2 regions of the Paenibacillus sp. FSL L8-0494 genome follow, and region 1 is predicted to be linked to the other one. Evidence: riboswitches for the same ligand, from Rfam matches in the RefSeq annotation. Region 1 holds a riboswitch; the other holds the start of a gene.
What was found. A riboswitch is a leader RNA that binds a small molecule or an ion and turns the genes downstream of it on or off. The one in region 1 is predicted to bind S-adenosylmethionine.

Region 1 (7,717 bases):
AATCGATCAAATTGGTGGATTTTGTTCAAGTAAGGTTCCAAAAAGAGGGAGCACTCCATAATTTAGATTATGGAGTGCTCCCTCTTTTTTTCTCGAGAAATTTAGTCAAGATCTATATTAAACCAAGCCTCAAGCTCTTTGATCTTGGCCTCAATTTTCTCTTCTAGCTCTACAACAGTGTCTGCTGCAATAATGTCACCTTCAACCATGGCGAAAGGCATTAAATAACACTCTCCACAATTGTTCAGACATCCGTATTCAATGACATCATAATCCGGATTTTCCTCCAGCTTATGCATTAGCTTGTCTGTTCCGTGACCCATGTTGCTGGAACAAAATTCAATAATTGGTCTCATGATGATCTCCCTATTCCGCCTAACCATTTTATTTTTTAACTTTTTGTACTATAATGAACTTACGAAAGGAGTGATTGAGAAATGAGTGAGAATGCACAAAGCACCGAAATGTATGATGAAGTACTAGAAGTGCTGGATAAGCTTCGTCCGTTCCTGCAGCGCGATGGCGGTGACGTAGAACTGGTCGATGTGGAAGACGGCATCGTTAAGTTGAAACTTATGGGTGCCTGCGGCAGCTGCCCAAGCTCCACGATCACCTTGAAAGCCGGGATTGAACGCGCCCTCCTTGAAGAAGTAGAAGGCGTTGAAGAAGTAGTTCAAGTATTCTAAATCCCGTTCAATAACCCTCCCGATTCTCCTGTAAAGGAGATCGGGATTTTCTTATTATAGAGGATTTAACATTCTCTCACAACCTTAGAACACAAAACCCGCAAGCCAACTTGGCTGCGGGTTCTTGTTATGACTATAGACGAATTTAGCTTAATTCCTTAAAACGCTGGAATGATTGCACCTTCGTACTTTTCTTCAATGAAAGCTTTAGCTTCTGGAGAATTCAGGGCAGCAACCAGCTTTTTGATGGCTTCGGAATCTTTATTGTCTTGACGGGTTACCAAAATGTTAGCATAAGGGGAATCTACACCCTCGATGAACAGTGCATCTTTAGTTGGCACAAGACCAGCGTCTAGTGCAAAGTTCGTGTTGATCAAAGCAAGGTCTACCTCATCCAGTTGACGTGGGAGCATAGCTGCTTCCAACTCAATGATGTCGAGGTTTTTCTTGTTTTCAGTGATATCCGCTTTCGTTGCAGCAATGTTTGTATCATCTTTCAAGGTAATCAGACCATTTTTTGCAAGTAGGATTAGTGCACGACCACCGTTAGTAGCATCGTTCGGAATGGCAACTTTTGCACCATCAGCCAACTCATCGATCGATTTGATTTTTTTGGAATAAGCTCCAAAAGGCTCAACGTGAACGGATGCAACGGAGACCAGATCTGTTTTATTATTTTTGTTTTGGTCATCCAGATACGGTTGGTGTTGGAAAAAGTTAGCGTCTAACTCCTTCTCATCAAGCTGCACGTTAGGTTGAATATAGTCAGTAAATTCTTTAATTTCAAGTGTAATTCCATCTTTTTCAAGCAATGGAGCAATAGCCTTCAAAATTTCAGCATGAGGCACAGGTGAGGCACCAATAACCAGTTTCACAGGATCTTTAGTAGGTTCACTTGTTGCTTCTGCATTTGGTGCTGTTGTAGCAGCCGAGCTCCCAGCATTATTAGATGCATTGTTGTTACCGCAAGCCGCAAGCACCGCAACCAGTGTCAGGCTAAAAAATGTAAGTAGTACTTTTTTCATTGTAAATCCCCCTCTAATCTATATTTTGTATTGAATAAGGATATATATGGATGTACCTTATTTCCGTGTGTAATGTTTTACGAGTCGGTCACCGGCCATTTGTAGCAATTGCACCAGTACGACAATAAATATTATAGAAACAATCATAATCTCCGTCTCATAGCGGTGGTAGCCGTAACGAATCGCCAAGTCACCTAATCCGCCGCCCCCAACCATACCAGCCATTGCTGTATAGGAGACCAGTGTAACCAGTGTGATCGTAACTCCAGCTAGCAGACCTGGACGAGCTTCTGGCAAAAGAACACGCATAACGATTTGGTTCGTCGATGCTCCCATACCTTGTGCGGCTTCGATGACTCCGCGGTCTACCTCTCTTAACGACGTCTCTACCAAGCGGGCAAAAAACGGAGCTGCACCAATCACCAGAGGTGGAATCGTACCGAGTACACCAATGGAGGTTCCAACAACGGCTTTGCTGAAAGGAATGAGAGCCACCATCAAAATGATAAAGGGTACGGAGCGTAGGATATTTACAAGTAATGATAAGACCGAGTAAGTTACTCTGATTACTATACTATTCGATTTCCCCCATAAATACAATAGAATTCCGAGTGGTAAACCAAGAATAATTGTGAACAATCCGGAAAAAAATATCATTTTTATAGTAGCAACCGTAGCATCCATCATTTCTTGCCAATTTAGATCTGCAAAATTCATTACGAAATCACCTCCACATCAAGGCCTTGAGCAATTAGTCTGGAGATCGTTACAGCAATCGCCTCAGCTGGCCCTTCGAACCGCACAATCATCTGTCCATAAGGCACATCTTTAATCGTTGAGATGGTACCATGTAAGATTGCAAAGCTTACACCCGTATCACGCACGACATCGGATAGTGCCGAGCCGTATGTTTTTTCTCCAAAAAAAGTAATTTTGACAGCTTTAGAGTTATCCCCGGCAGCAGCATCAAGCGCCACTCGAAGAGGTCCTTCATTCTGTGTCTCACTGCGGATGAAATCGCGTGTAACCTCATGCTGCGGCTTGAGAAATACCTCTGTAACTTTGCCTTGTTCAACAATCCCACCACCATGTATGACCGCGACACGGTCGCAGATGCTCTGGATTACATGCATTTCATGCGTGATCAGCACAATGGTCAAATGGAATCTTTTATTAATATCAAGCAGCAGCTTAAGAATGGAATCCGTTGTCTGGGGATCAAGCGCAGAAGTGGCCTCGTCACACAGCAGTACATCAGGGTCACTGGCTAGTGCCCGGGCGATGCCGACCCGCTGCTTTTGTCCTCCAGATAACTGAGAAGGATACTTATCTGTATGTTCTTCAAGCCCAACTAGAGCGAGCAGATCTTTCACTTTTGTATCAATAGCTGTTCTAGATGTACCTGCAAGGCGCAGTGGAAAGGCAATATTATCGTATACGGTCGCCGAAGACAGCAAATTGAAATGTTGAAAAATCATCCCTATCTTGCGCCGCTGTTCCTGTAATTGGCCTTGGTTAAGGCTAGTTAGTTCAACACCGTCTACCCAGACCTCACCTTCTGTCGGACGTTCCAACAGATTAATGCAACGGATCAATGTACTCTTCCCCGCTCCAGAGTGGCCGATGACTCCGAATATTTCACCTTTCTCGATGGACAGATTCAATCCAGAAAGCGCTGTTGCCGCATTACTCCCTTTTCCATAAACCTTTGTTATCCCTTTTAGATTAATCAACTCTCGTCGCCCCCCCTTTATATTTCACTTATTCTATACAAAAAAACCTCCAACGATCGATGCAGATCGCAAGAGGCTCTGTGGGTTTATTAAGACAATGCCTTCTCATCTGCCAACGACCGCAACCTGCGCCATTGTAGGAATTAGCACCATGACATTTGTACAACGCTTCCCGCGCTGGATACAAATCGGTTGCCGGGCTTCATCGGGCCTATCCCTCCGCCGCTCTCGATAAGATAAAGTTATGAAATTATATTTTTTCTGAAATCGTACATACTTTAATGCAAGCATAAGTATAGTGAGTTTATCGATTTTTGTCAAAAGGAAATATATTGAACGATTACGATTTTATGCTCTTTGCCCTGCTTATTTCCTTACGCAGCTGTTCATTGCTGTAGCTGAATGCCGCGATTAATGTCTTACAGTTCATTTCGAGCGATTGTTTTAAATCCTCAAGATGGCTATCCAGATCCTCGAGCTGAATTTTGTCATGCAGACCTTGGTGCCGCTGCCACAAATCATCCTGCATTTCAGAATTCATATAATGAATTTCAGCATTTCTGCGCTTGCGTAAATTCTCCAATGGATCGCGGTAGGAGTTCTTGATCTGTTCCAGTTGATCCGCTAATGCAGGATGCACATTCAATAATTGAAGCTGACGCAGCACTGTAAAGTAAGAAAAGTGCATTTTTAATTTGGATGTTTTGAGATCATAAAAATGATTCAGTACCGTCCCAAGCTTGTCCAGAAGAGAGAAAACCCGGATAAAGCCATCTTTATAAAAATAAACATAACGTGCATAATCGCCCTGTTCCACCGGTGTCATATCATCCATATAACCCGCAATCACTAATTTCCGGTAAAAAGCGGCCGCGAACCAACTTTGCTCCAGTTCATCCAGAGAGGAAATCAGCCCACGTGTCCAAATCTCCAGCTTGCGGTATTCATGGTCATTATCCTCATGGGCACTCATTTCCTTGCGCAGCAATGCTGCAAAAGTGGCCATATTCTCCATCGCATCAGCCAACACACCACTGTTCTTTCGAGGCGGCTCTCCAAGTAATACCCGCAGCATATCCCAGTCCTCCTAAAGTTTTGTTCAGCGTCTGCTTCCATGGACTGCTTCGTACAAAACTCGCGACGTAAGCATCGGCCAATCAGCTCCACGATATACCGATTTCCACTTTATTATTCCGCGGGTGAAGCGCCTCTATCCACGGAGGGAATGTTCTACCAAGGCGGTGGAATCATTGGGTTCGTTACATTTTTTCCAGACACGACACTACCCGCACGATTTAGCTGCCAGACTCTTACACTCATATAACATAAGACACCAAACAAACTGGCAATCAGCAAAATATGAGCCAAAGCGGCAAATATGTACAATCTTTCATTATCTAGGGTGTAAACCACAGCCGCCCCACTAAACACCTGCATCAAGCATAACAGCACTGCAGCTACACCTAGCGCTCTAAGCTCTGGATAATCCTTATGTTTCCAAAATGCTAAATGCCCAAGCAGCGCAGTAAGCATGAATAAGAGCAAAGCCGCAATCCGATGCGTAAAAACAACACCTACACCTCCGGAAAGCTCCGGAACCCATTCTCCATTACAAAGCGGCCAACCCGAACACCCGCCCTGTGAATCCGTATGACTTACAAAGGCTCCAATATACACGACAATATAAGAATAGATGGCAGTAAAACAAGTTAAATTGCGAAAAGCCTTACTTACGGGCTTCTTTTGAGCTTCCAACGTATGATCATATTCGCGCGATTCATGCCATCTCTTGGTTCCAAGAGCCAACATCATAGCGCTCGAAAAGGCGATCAAAGAAAAACCCATATGCAGCGCCATTACAGCAGCAGATTGAGATTTAATTACTGCAAGCGCTCCCATACCACCTTGAACGATGACGAATAATAAAGTCATAAATGCATAGCCCAGCAAATCGCGCCGAGTACGGGCATAACGCCAAAAAGCAAACATCGAGGCAAGTGAGAATAACCCTGCCAAACCGCTAAACAAGCGATGGGTGTATTCAATCATCGAGCCTATAGTATAAGCCGGAATTAATTTCCCATGACAGAGCGGCCATTCATTTCCGCATTCCAAGCCCGATCCAGTCTTCGTCACTACCGCTCCTCCGAGTACAGCGAGGAACATGATAAGGCAAGTAAGATAACTAAGCCATTTCAACTGATTTGTCGTCAAAAATATCACCCGCAGTTTTTAGTAATGAAGAAGCAGCCAGACTTATATTTCAAAAAACCACCGCTTTTGCACAAACAGGCGAAAGCGGTGGTTCCTTAGGAATTACTTTTGAAGGCTTTGATGCACTTGGACCGCTTTATCAAGGAAATTCTCAATCTCTTCACGGGATTTGCGCAATTTATTAACGAATCTAACCAATTCCCGTCCATCCGAATATGCGACGAAGCTTGGAATACCCATAATATTTTGTTCTTGGCTAACATCGCCCACGGCATCAACATCTACCTCAACCAGTGTAAGGCGGTCTGCATAAGCCTGCTCTACCTCTGGGATAAAAGGATCGATAAATTTGCAATCCGAGCACCAGTCAGCCTTGAAGATGGCCACTGTTAATCGAGGTGATTGAATGGCTACCTGAAATTCAGCAGGAGAACTAATTTTGTCCATGATTTACTCAGTCCCTTCTTCAATATCTGTCTATTTTCTACTCTTTAAGTGAAGCAAAATGCAGGGTAGAAGTCAAACCTATTCTCTCATACGAACACGTGCAGGCTGTAACTTCATCAGCGGATTCAATAATTTTTGCAGCGCCCGCGGATAACTGGAGATTTCCTGTTTAGTCAGCACGCCCAGCACAATAAGCAGTACTAGATAAATAACAACAACTGCTGCTCCTACAACAAGACAAGTGATCAGAAACGCCAAACGTGCCGGCATCAGATCTGTTAATAGAATCCCAGCCTCATTCAAGCCATAACCAATCCCGCCGGACACAAGTACCGCAATCGCGAAACCGCCCCAACGTTTGCCCATAATTTCAAAAGGCACGATCGATTTCAGCATGCGTAAGTTAAGCAAAGTAATGACCACGAAACAAAGTGCTGTTGCACCGATGATTCCGTAGATGCCAAATACCTTACTAAGTAATAAGCTTGCCACTAATTTTACAATAATACCCGCTAACACATAATACATGGAAATTCGCGATTTGCCCATACCTAACAAAATAGAGTTCGTTGTCATCATCGTAATCTGAAAGATCGTTCCTAAAGTAAGCATGGCTACGATACCACTGCCATCTAAACTGGCGAACAATAATCCATTTACAGAATAAGCAGCTGCTACAAGCGCCAATACAATCGGCATCCCTGTCAAAATAGAAATCCGCAGAGCAAGCGTTATCTGCTTTTTCAAATGCCCCTCATCACGGCGGGCATAGGCAGCCGAAATGATCGGAATCAATGAAGTTCCAAGTGCGATAGCTAGAACAGGTGGAATGCCCGCTACACTCTGAGCACGATTGGATAAAATACCTAGCGCTGAAGTGGCACTCTCCCTACCTATCTGATCAATCAATAATCGTACCGTAAGAGAAGTGTCAATTACATTCACAACCGGAATCGTAAGGGAAGACAGCACAATGGGAATAGACAGTGTAAAAATATCCTTGTAGATACCCCAAATCGGTAATTTTTGAGCAGTATCATAATTCAATCCTAATTGCTTGTCCTCACGACGAAGTTTGACTGCAAAATAAATCATTACGCCAAACGCCGCGATACTACCGATCACGCTACCAAAGGATGCTCCCGCAGCAATTGTAGTGTTGCTATAACCTTGATGTAATAAAATATAAGCCAGCAAAATAGCGGTCAGTACGCGAGCGAATTGCTCCACGATCTGAGAAATCCCACCTGCCATCATATTGTTGCGGCCTTGAAAATATCCACGCATCATCGCTATTGCCGGAAAAAGCAGCAGCGCAGGCGCAATAGCTTTTATCGCCATCGCCGATTCAGGGACATCAGCAATATGAGTTGCATAAAATGGAGCCCCTATGTACAGCAAGACAGTCATAAACACCCCTGCAGCCACTGAAAACAGCAGTGCAGCATGATACACTTGTCTCGCCTCTTCAGGACGATTCAAGGCGTATCGTTCAGAGACCATTTTGCTGAGTGTACTTGGAATCCCAGCGGTGGCTACGGTTAGAAGCATTAAATAGATATTGTTAGAAACTCCGAACGATGCTCTCCCCACACCGTCAAAGATATGGTCC
Region 2 (7,717 bases), 3.9 Mb from region 1:
TGCCTGTTGACCATCCAGCTTGGGATATGGAAGCTCATTATCTTGCACATGCACTTATGAATTACGTGCTGATTCTGTCTCCCGAAAAAATCGTAATGGGCGGTGGGGTCATGAAGCAAAGCCACTTGTTCCCGCTAATCCGTACCAAGCTGCAGGAGCTGCTTAAAGGTTATGTTCAGCATCCAGCGCTCAATACCGATATTGATAATTACGTTGTGCCACCGCAGCTTGGAGATAATGCAGGACTTGCAGGTGCGATTGGACTGGCAACCTTAGCTTTGGCAAGAAACTAGTATAAAAAGATATTGACTGTTAGGAAATATATGGTATTGTAGGATCTAACAGTATAGCATTTAATGAGGGAGCACCTCTTTCACGTTTATCGTGAGAGTGGTGCTTTTTTGCGTTTTCCGAGTCTGACAGTGTGGGATTCACACCAGCGAAGAGTAGTTCAGACCCGGTAGGTATAGTGCTTGCTGAAGACTAGAAAGGCAGGGATGAATATGCAAATTGTATTTATGAATCGCTTATCCAGAATATCTGGGGTGGATCAAGAGGTGTTCGCTCAGCTATGGATTGGAGAGGAAGAAGGAGTGTGGAGCCTGGGCTGGCGTGATTTTTCAGACGGTGAGGAGACGCAGGAGCATTTGTGGTATGCGGGTGGTTCTTGGAATGAAATGCTCTGTGTTTACAGGCATGAGCTGGCGGTGAAGATGGGGGATGGCTATCGGCCGTTGATTGATGGCGTATTTCATGAAGAAGACGGCCTTACTGGGCGCAATCAGGAGCAGCTAAGGCTGCAATATTACAGTGAATATAATGGGAACGAAGCTATTTATGAGGAGTTATGTGCTTGGCGCCGCAGCCGAGCTTCTAGTGAACGGAAAGCCCCTTACATTCTTGCCAGCAATCGTTTGTTACGTTTGATAAGCACTTTCTTGCCGCATACACCAGAGGAGCTGCTGCAGATCCCTGGTGTAGGGGAAGGAAAGGTAGCCCAATATGGCACGGATTGGTTGGCTATAACCTCTACGGCTGCAAGGGAACATTCCTTCCCTTTGAACTGGGTTCACCAAGAAATTGAGGAGGATTCTTTTGTATCCTGGCTCTATAAACAGAAAGAGGTCAAATATAAGAAACAGCTAGAAAGACTGCGATTACGGCGAATTCTGCTGCAAGGGATCGAGAATGGGTTAGGGTTAGAACAGCTTAAGGTGAACAGTGGAGTGAACCGTCGCGAACTGATTGAAGCGGTAGAGGAGCTGGAAAGAGAAGGTTATTGCGTGGAGAAACTGATCGAGGTAGAACTGAAAAATATGCCGCAGAATGAACAGGAAGCGATATGGAATGCCTATGTAGAGGCAGGAGATCTTTTTCTAAAGCCAGTGCTGCATAAGGTGTATGGGGAGGATTTTTCAGCAGCAGAAGGGCTGGATAGCTATTATGAACGTCTGCGGCTGATCCGCATTCGTTTCCGGCGGGAGCAAGCTCCTAAAGTGGGCGTGGCGACCAGTTTCTAGTAGCTTTTCCTCATATCAAAAAGACGAAGGCTTCCTTACACCATAGGGTTAAAGGGCCTTCGTCTTGCCTATTCGTCCGTTTATTTTCATAGCCATTCTTTCTTGCGGAATACATACAGCATCCCACAGCCTAACGTCAACATTAGACCTATAACGGCAAAATAGCCGTATTTCGTATGCAACTCAGGCATATGATCAAAGTTCATCCCATAGATTCCGGTAATTACGGTCAAAGGCATGAATATCGTTGTAATCGCGGTAAATACTCTCATAATTTCATTGGCGCGGTTGGCGATACTGGATTGGTAGGCCTCACGTAAGTTGCCCATGAGATCGCGGTACGTCTCAAAGGTTTCGGATATTTTAACTGCATTTTCATAAATGTCGCTAAAATACTTCTGCAGCTGATCATCAATCAGACGGAGGTCTTTTTTGTTCAGGGTATTGATAACCTCTTTCTGTGGTCCCAGCATCTTCTTTAACCATAAGATCTCACTTCGCAGACCGATAATCTCACTCAGATGAGATTTCTTGGTATGCATTAAAATATCCTCTTCAAGCTTCTCAATCCGGGCTTCAATTCGGTCACCTACGGAGAAATAATTATCTACGACAAGGTCGATAAGCAGGTAAAGGAATTGGTCGGGTTCGCTAACCTCTTGCTCCCATAACATGGGCTTCAGGATGCGCAGCTCGTGGATCTTTTGTTTCGTTACAGTAATAATATAATGTCTGCCCAAGAATATATTGAGTGCCCGCAGGAAAATTTCCTCATCATCAAAGCGGATGCTGTTTACAACAATAAAGTAATGACTTTCGTATATTTCGATCTTTGGACGTTGATCCTCTTCACTAAGGCAATCCTCAACAGCGAGATCATGCAGGTTGAACAGGGGCTGAAGCAGCTCCAAATCCTCCACATCTGCATCAATCCAATAGAACCCTTCTGTTGGGGGTGTCAATGTTTCATCAATTTCATCAATAGGTGTAAAAACCCCTGCATTCACCAGCCGGATTTTCATCTGATTCCACTCCTTCTATCCCCGGGTCTTCACCAGGGACTGCTAATTAAGCACAGAGAAAAAAATCAGCTTGGCCGGCGTTACAATCAATACAAGAGGCCGAATGACGATTCGAGGGCATGAAGAAGAACTGCTCCCGCCGCCGGCAAGCTGATGATTATCCTGTGTGGTTGCTCATTTTGTACACTTAATTGCGAGCTCGGGTCGCCTTCCATTCTTCTTCTCACCTCTTCTTTTCGTTCAGGTATGAAATACTTGTCTAGTATAACAACGGAGTATGCCTCTTTCAAGCAAATTTATTGTTACTTTAAGGCTACTTCAGCATTGTATGGACTTGACGAAAAGGAGGTTCATGATTTAAAGTAAATTTTAAAGAAATTTAATTGAATACAGCTAAATCTTATCAAGAGCAGGTGGAGGGACTAGCCCTATGAAACCCGGCAACCGGCGTGTGAACGCACGGTGCTAATTCTTGCGGAACTTTGCTGACGACTAAACCCCGTCCAAAAGTTTCTGGCAGATGAGAGAGGCGCATATGACTGTAGATATGACCTTTCTCGTTTTCCGAGAAAGGTCTTTTTATTGTTCAGAAAGCCGCGATGTGACAACATAACCTAAATACAGTTAAGGAGTGGAAAGACAATGCCAATTAAAATTCCCGACAGTTTACCAGCAAAAGAAGTACTATCCGGAGAAAATATTTTTGTGATGGATGAAAGTTTGGCTTTCCATCAGGATATCCGTCCACTAAGGATTGCTATTCTGAATCTCATGCCGACTAAAGAAACGACGGAGACTCAATTGCTGCGTTTAATAGGAAATTCACCGCTGCAAGTTGATGTTACCTTGCTGCATCCACGCTCACATACTTCTAAGAATACTTCTGCTGAGCATTTGAGAAGCTTTTACAAAACTTTTGACGAGATCAGCCACCGCCGTTTGGATGGCCTTATTGTTACAGGAGCACCCGTAGAGCAAATGGAGTTTGAGGAAGTATCCTATTGGGAAGAGCTAAAAGAGATTTTTGAATGGAGCAAGGATAATGTGACCTCGACCATGCATATCTGTTGGGCGGCACAGGCAGGGTTGTATCATCATTTTGGTGTTCGTAAAGTGGCATTGCCTGAAAAATGTTTTGGTGTATTCTCCCATACGATTAATCAAAATAACATTAAATTGCTGCGCGGTTTTGACGAGGTATTCCATGTACCGCATTCCCGTCATACCGATGTCTCCCGCGAAGATATTGAGAGCAATCCAGATCTGCAGATTCTGGCAGAATCCGAAGAAGCTGGTATGTATCTAGTAGCTACGACCGACGGCAAACAAATATTTGTGACCGGACATTCCGAGTACGATCCTCTATCCCTGAAATGGGAATATGATCGTGATTTGGAGAGGGGCATGGAGATGGCCTTGCCGAAACACTATTTCCCTAAAGATGATCCAGAACGGACACCTCCTGCAGTGTGGCGTGCACATGCCAACTTATTATTCTCTAATTGGCTCAATTACTATGTATATCAAGAGACACCTTACGATATCGACCCGATTGTTTATTAAGATCAGCGCTACATTATAATTTAGGAGGCATTTATCATGGACGACAAACTTAGGATTGAAAGCAGACTGGCACAAATAGGTTCACAAGAAGATCCGGCTACCGGAGCCATTAATTTTCCTATCTATAATGCTACGGCATTCCGTCACCCGAAGCTTGGGCAGAGCACAGGTTTCGATTATAGCCGTACCAAAAGTCCGACCCGTTCCGTACTGGAGAATGCGGCTGCGGAATTGGAGTCTGGTGATGCAGGTTTTGCCTGTAGCTCTGGGATGGCGGCTATTCAAACCATATTTACCCTGTTTGGGCAAGGCGATCACTTGATCGTTTCGCTGGATCTTTACGGCGGGACCTATCGTTTGTTGGAACGAATTATGTCCAAGTTTGGAATCATTGCTTCCTATGTAGATACGAATGATTTGGATGCGCTTGAGGCTTCCCGTCTTCCAAATACAAAGGCGATATTTATTGAAACGCCAACGAATCCTTTGATGATGGTTACGGATATTGCAGCCGTTGCTACTTGGGCTCGTCATCATGGGCTGCTCACAATTGTAGACAATACACTGCTGACTCCATTTTTCCAGCGTCCTCTGGAATTAGGTGCGGATATTGTAGTCCATAGTGCTACCAAATATTTGGGCGGACACAATGATGTACTTGCTGGTCTTATTGTATCTAAAGGGGCTGAATTATCCGCTGAAATAGCGATTCTACATAACTCTATTGGCGCTGTGCTTGGGCCAACAGACAGTTATCAGCTGATGAGAGGCATGAAGACACTGGCTCTGCGTATGGAACGGCACGAGAGTAATGCACTAGCAATTGCCCGCTATCTACAAGAGCACCCGGCGATTGCGGAAGTGTTCCATCCAGGCCTGCCGGATCATCCGGGATATGAAATTCAGAGTCGCCAGTCCTCGGGCAATACCGGAATTTTTTCTTTCAAATTAAAAGATGCCAGATACGTAGAACCTCTGCTTCGTCATATCCGGCTTATAGCCTTCGCGGAGAGCCTCGGCGGGGTTGAATCGTTAATGACCTATCCTGCAGTACAGACGCATGCGGACATTCCTGTGGAAATTCGGAATGCGGTGGGTGTAGATGATCGGTTGCTGCGCTTCTCGGTGGGCATTGAACATGCGGAGGATCTAATTGCTGATCTGGGTCATGCTTTGGAGGCTGCGCGGGCGGAAATCGAAACGAAGTAAAAGTAACGGCAACCCAGATCGGCACCGAATTGCTGGAAAATATCGAGGATCTATCTCACCGTTGATTTAGAGCTGGTGTTAGACTGAGGATGAAATAGAGCTGTCTCATAAGCCGGGAATTGGCTGCTGGGATAGCTCTTCTTTTTGGACTTTTCGCTATTGGACACAGCTGACCTTAGACACAGCATTATTACACATTTGGAATGTTAACGGCCTCCACAGCAGCTATTGCGCTAAAACCAGCTTTCATGAGGCTCTTTTCATGGAATAGCATCACTGGTGAAGCTAGAATAAAAAGTGGACAGTAGTTAACAGACTGGCGATAATGAGTCCACGGAGGTGTGTTCACATGGGAGAACATCGACAACGGTATAACGAAGAATTTAAAAAACAGACAGTGCAGTTCATTCAAGAGCAAACAAAGACAGTGGGCGACTTGGCGGAAGAGCTCAACATCCCAAAAAGTACCCTGCATCAATGGATGAGCCAGTATCGAGAACTAAAGAATGAACCGGCAGCTAGCGTGGATCGAGTACGGGAACTCGAGGCACAGTTGAAAGAAATGAGCCGTCAACTTCAAGAAAAAGATAACAAGATTGCCGATGTGGAAGAGGAATTAGCGATCGTAAAAAAAGCAGTGCACATCTTCAGCAAACCAAGGAACTGAGATTCCAGTTTATTGAAAAACATCGCTCCGAGTTTCTCTTGGAGAAGATGTGCATGACCCTACATGTGTCACGGAGCGGGTACTACAAGTGGCGGACAGAAAAAAACAGTACGCATATGCTTCGTAAGGCTGCGATAATGAAGCGAATTCAGTATCATTTTGCAGACCATCAAAAGCGGTATGGGAGTCCGAAGATCACCCGCCTGTTACATCAAGAAGGTCATACCGTTACCGAACGCACGGTGAGTGTGTACATGCGACATATGAAGCTTCGCTCCATTGTCTCCAAAACGTATCGCGTACAGACCACTGACTCCAATCATGACCATCCGATTGCCCCGAATACGCTGAACCAGCAATTTAAAATACTCAAACCCAATTCAGTATGGGTTACCGACATTACGTACATTCCTTGCCGGGGAGGGCGCTTGTACCTGGCTAGTGTGATGGACCTTTGCACGCGTGAAATCGTGGGGTGGCGCTTGGAGAACCATATGGAAACTAGCTTGATTTCGGGCGCCTTACAAGATGCTTACGAAGCTAAACAACCGGAAAAGGGTCTATTACATCACTCCGATAGAGGTTCTCAATATACTTCTCATGAATACACGAAGCAGTTGAAAGCGTATGGCATGGAGTCCAGCATGAGCCGCAGAGGTAACTGTTATGATAACGCCTGTATCGAGTCGTGGCACAGCATTTTGAAAAAGGAGCTCATTTATTGTAATCCACGATTCAAAACTAAGGAGCAAGCCTACCAGACACTTTTTCAATATATTGAGTTTTATTATAACCGCAAGCGAATGCATGGCGCGCTGGGGTATCTTTCTCCAGTTCGTTTTGCTGAGCAATTGACTAGAATGTCTGTTGCGTGACTGTCCACTTTCTTGACAGAGGTCCATGGAGTCCATAACTATGCTCTAAAGGCTAAAAACTTGCAAATAACGTCATCTGTGTCCGACAGCCTCAGGGAATTTTGATTCAACGGGTGCAGGCAGCAATGTAAGGACTCTTTCTGCTGGATGGTATCTTGCTGAGAAAGTAAAAAGTTTTTCAAGCTGTTCAGATTGTGATACGATGAGGAAATGAACTGTTCATTTATTAAAATATAAGGTATAAGTTACATACTATACTTTATCCTTATGTTACTACGAGAAACGGTTGTTATCTCTAAAGGACGACAACGTTATTTTTTCTTGTGATTTTGTGAATCTACCATATCCCTAAGGGTTTAAAAGGAGGATGCGAACGATGAGTGCGATAGATCTTATTTTGGATAAAGCCCTGCGGGGCGACCGTCTCCAATTGGAAGATACCATCCGACTATTCGAGAGCAACGAAATTGAGAAAATGGGTGCTGCTGCAAACACTATTATGGAACGCTGGCACCCGGACCCGTTAGCCACTTTTGTAATTGGCCGTAATATTAACTATACGAATGTATGTGATGTGTACTGCCGTTTTTGCGCTTTTTACCGCAGACCAGGCTCGGATGAAGGCTATGTGCTGCCAGATGAGGCGATTTATCAAAAAATTGCTGAAACAATTGCTGTTAATGGTACAGAAATTCTTATGCAAGGTGGAACTAATCCTAACCTTCCATTTAGCTACTATACAGATATACTGCGCGGAATTAAGCAACGGTTCCCTGAGATTACAATGCACTCCTTCTCTCCTGCGGAGATTATGAAGATGAAAGAAGTATCAGGATTACCACTGGAACAAGTGGTTCGTGA

Region 2: another riboswitch for S-adenosylmethionine. It lies ahead of metA (homoserine O-acetyltransferase MetA); the one in region 1 lies ahead of NYE35_RS26260 (methionine ABC transporter ATP-binding protein).

The regions. Positions count from the first base shown of each region.
Region 1 is NZ_JBBOPQ010000001.1:5,811,240-5,818,956, forward strand. Features, by position in the region: gene NYE35_RS26240 (YuzB family protein) at 102-356, opposite strand; gene NYE35_RS26245 (NifU family protein) at 438-686, shown strand; gene NYE35_RS26250 (MetQ/NlpA family ABC transporter substrate-binding protein) at 845-1,711, opposite strand; gene NYE35_RS26255 (methionine ABC transporter permease) at 1,769-2,398, opposite strand; gene NYE35_RS26260 (methionine ABC transporter ATP-binding protein) at 2,428-3,444, opposite strand; SAM riboswitch class I at 3,547-3,682, opposite strand; gene NYE35_RS26265 (Cthe_2314 family HEPN domain-containing protein) at 3,785-4,519, opposite strand; gene NYE35_RS26270 (COX15/CtaA family protein) at 4,675-5,658, opposite strand; gene NYE35_RS26275 (thioredoxin family protein) at 5,761-6,105, opposite strand; gene NYE35_RS26280 (putative polysaccharide biosynthesis protein) at 6,184-7,717, opposite strand, start outside.
Region 2 is NZ_JBBOPQ010000001.1:1,944,278-1,951,994, forward strand. Features, by position in the region: gene NYE35_RS08570 (ROK family protein) at 1-293, shown strand, start outside; gene NYE35_RS08575 (HRDC domain-containing protein) at 504-1,520, shown strand; gene corA (magnesium/cobalt transporter CorA) at 1,607-2,542, opposite strand; SAM riboswitch class I at 2,940-3,069, shown strand; gene metA (homoserine O-acetyltransferase MetA) at 3,185-4,105, shown strand; gene NYE35_RS08590 (PLP-dependent transferase) at 4,142-5,314, shown strand; gene NYE35_RS08595 (transposase) at 5,664-5,981, shown strand; gene NYE35_RS08600 (IS3 family transposase) at 5,993-6,856, shown strand; gene mqnC (cyclic dehypoxanthinyl futalosine synthase) at 7,233-7,717, shown strand, end outside.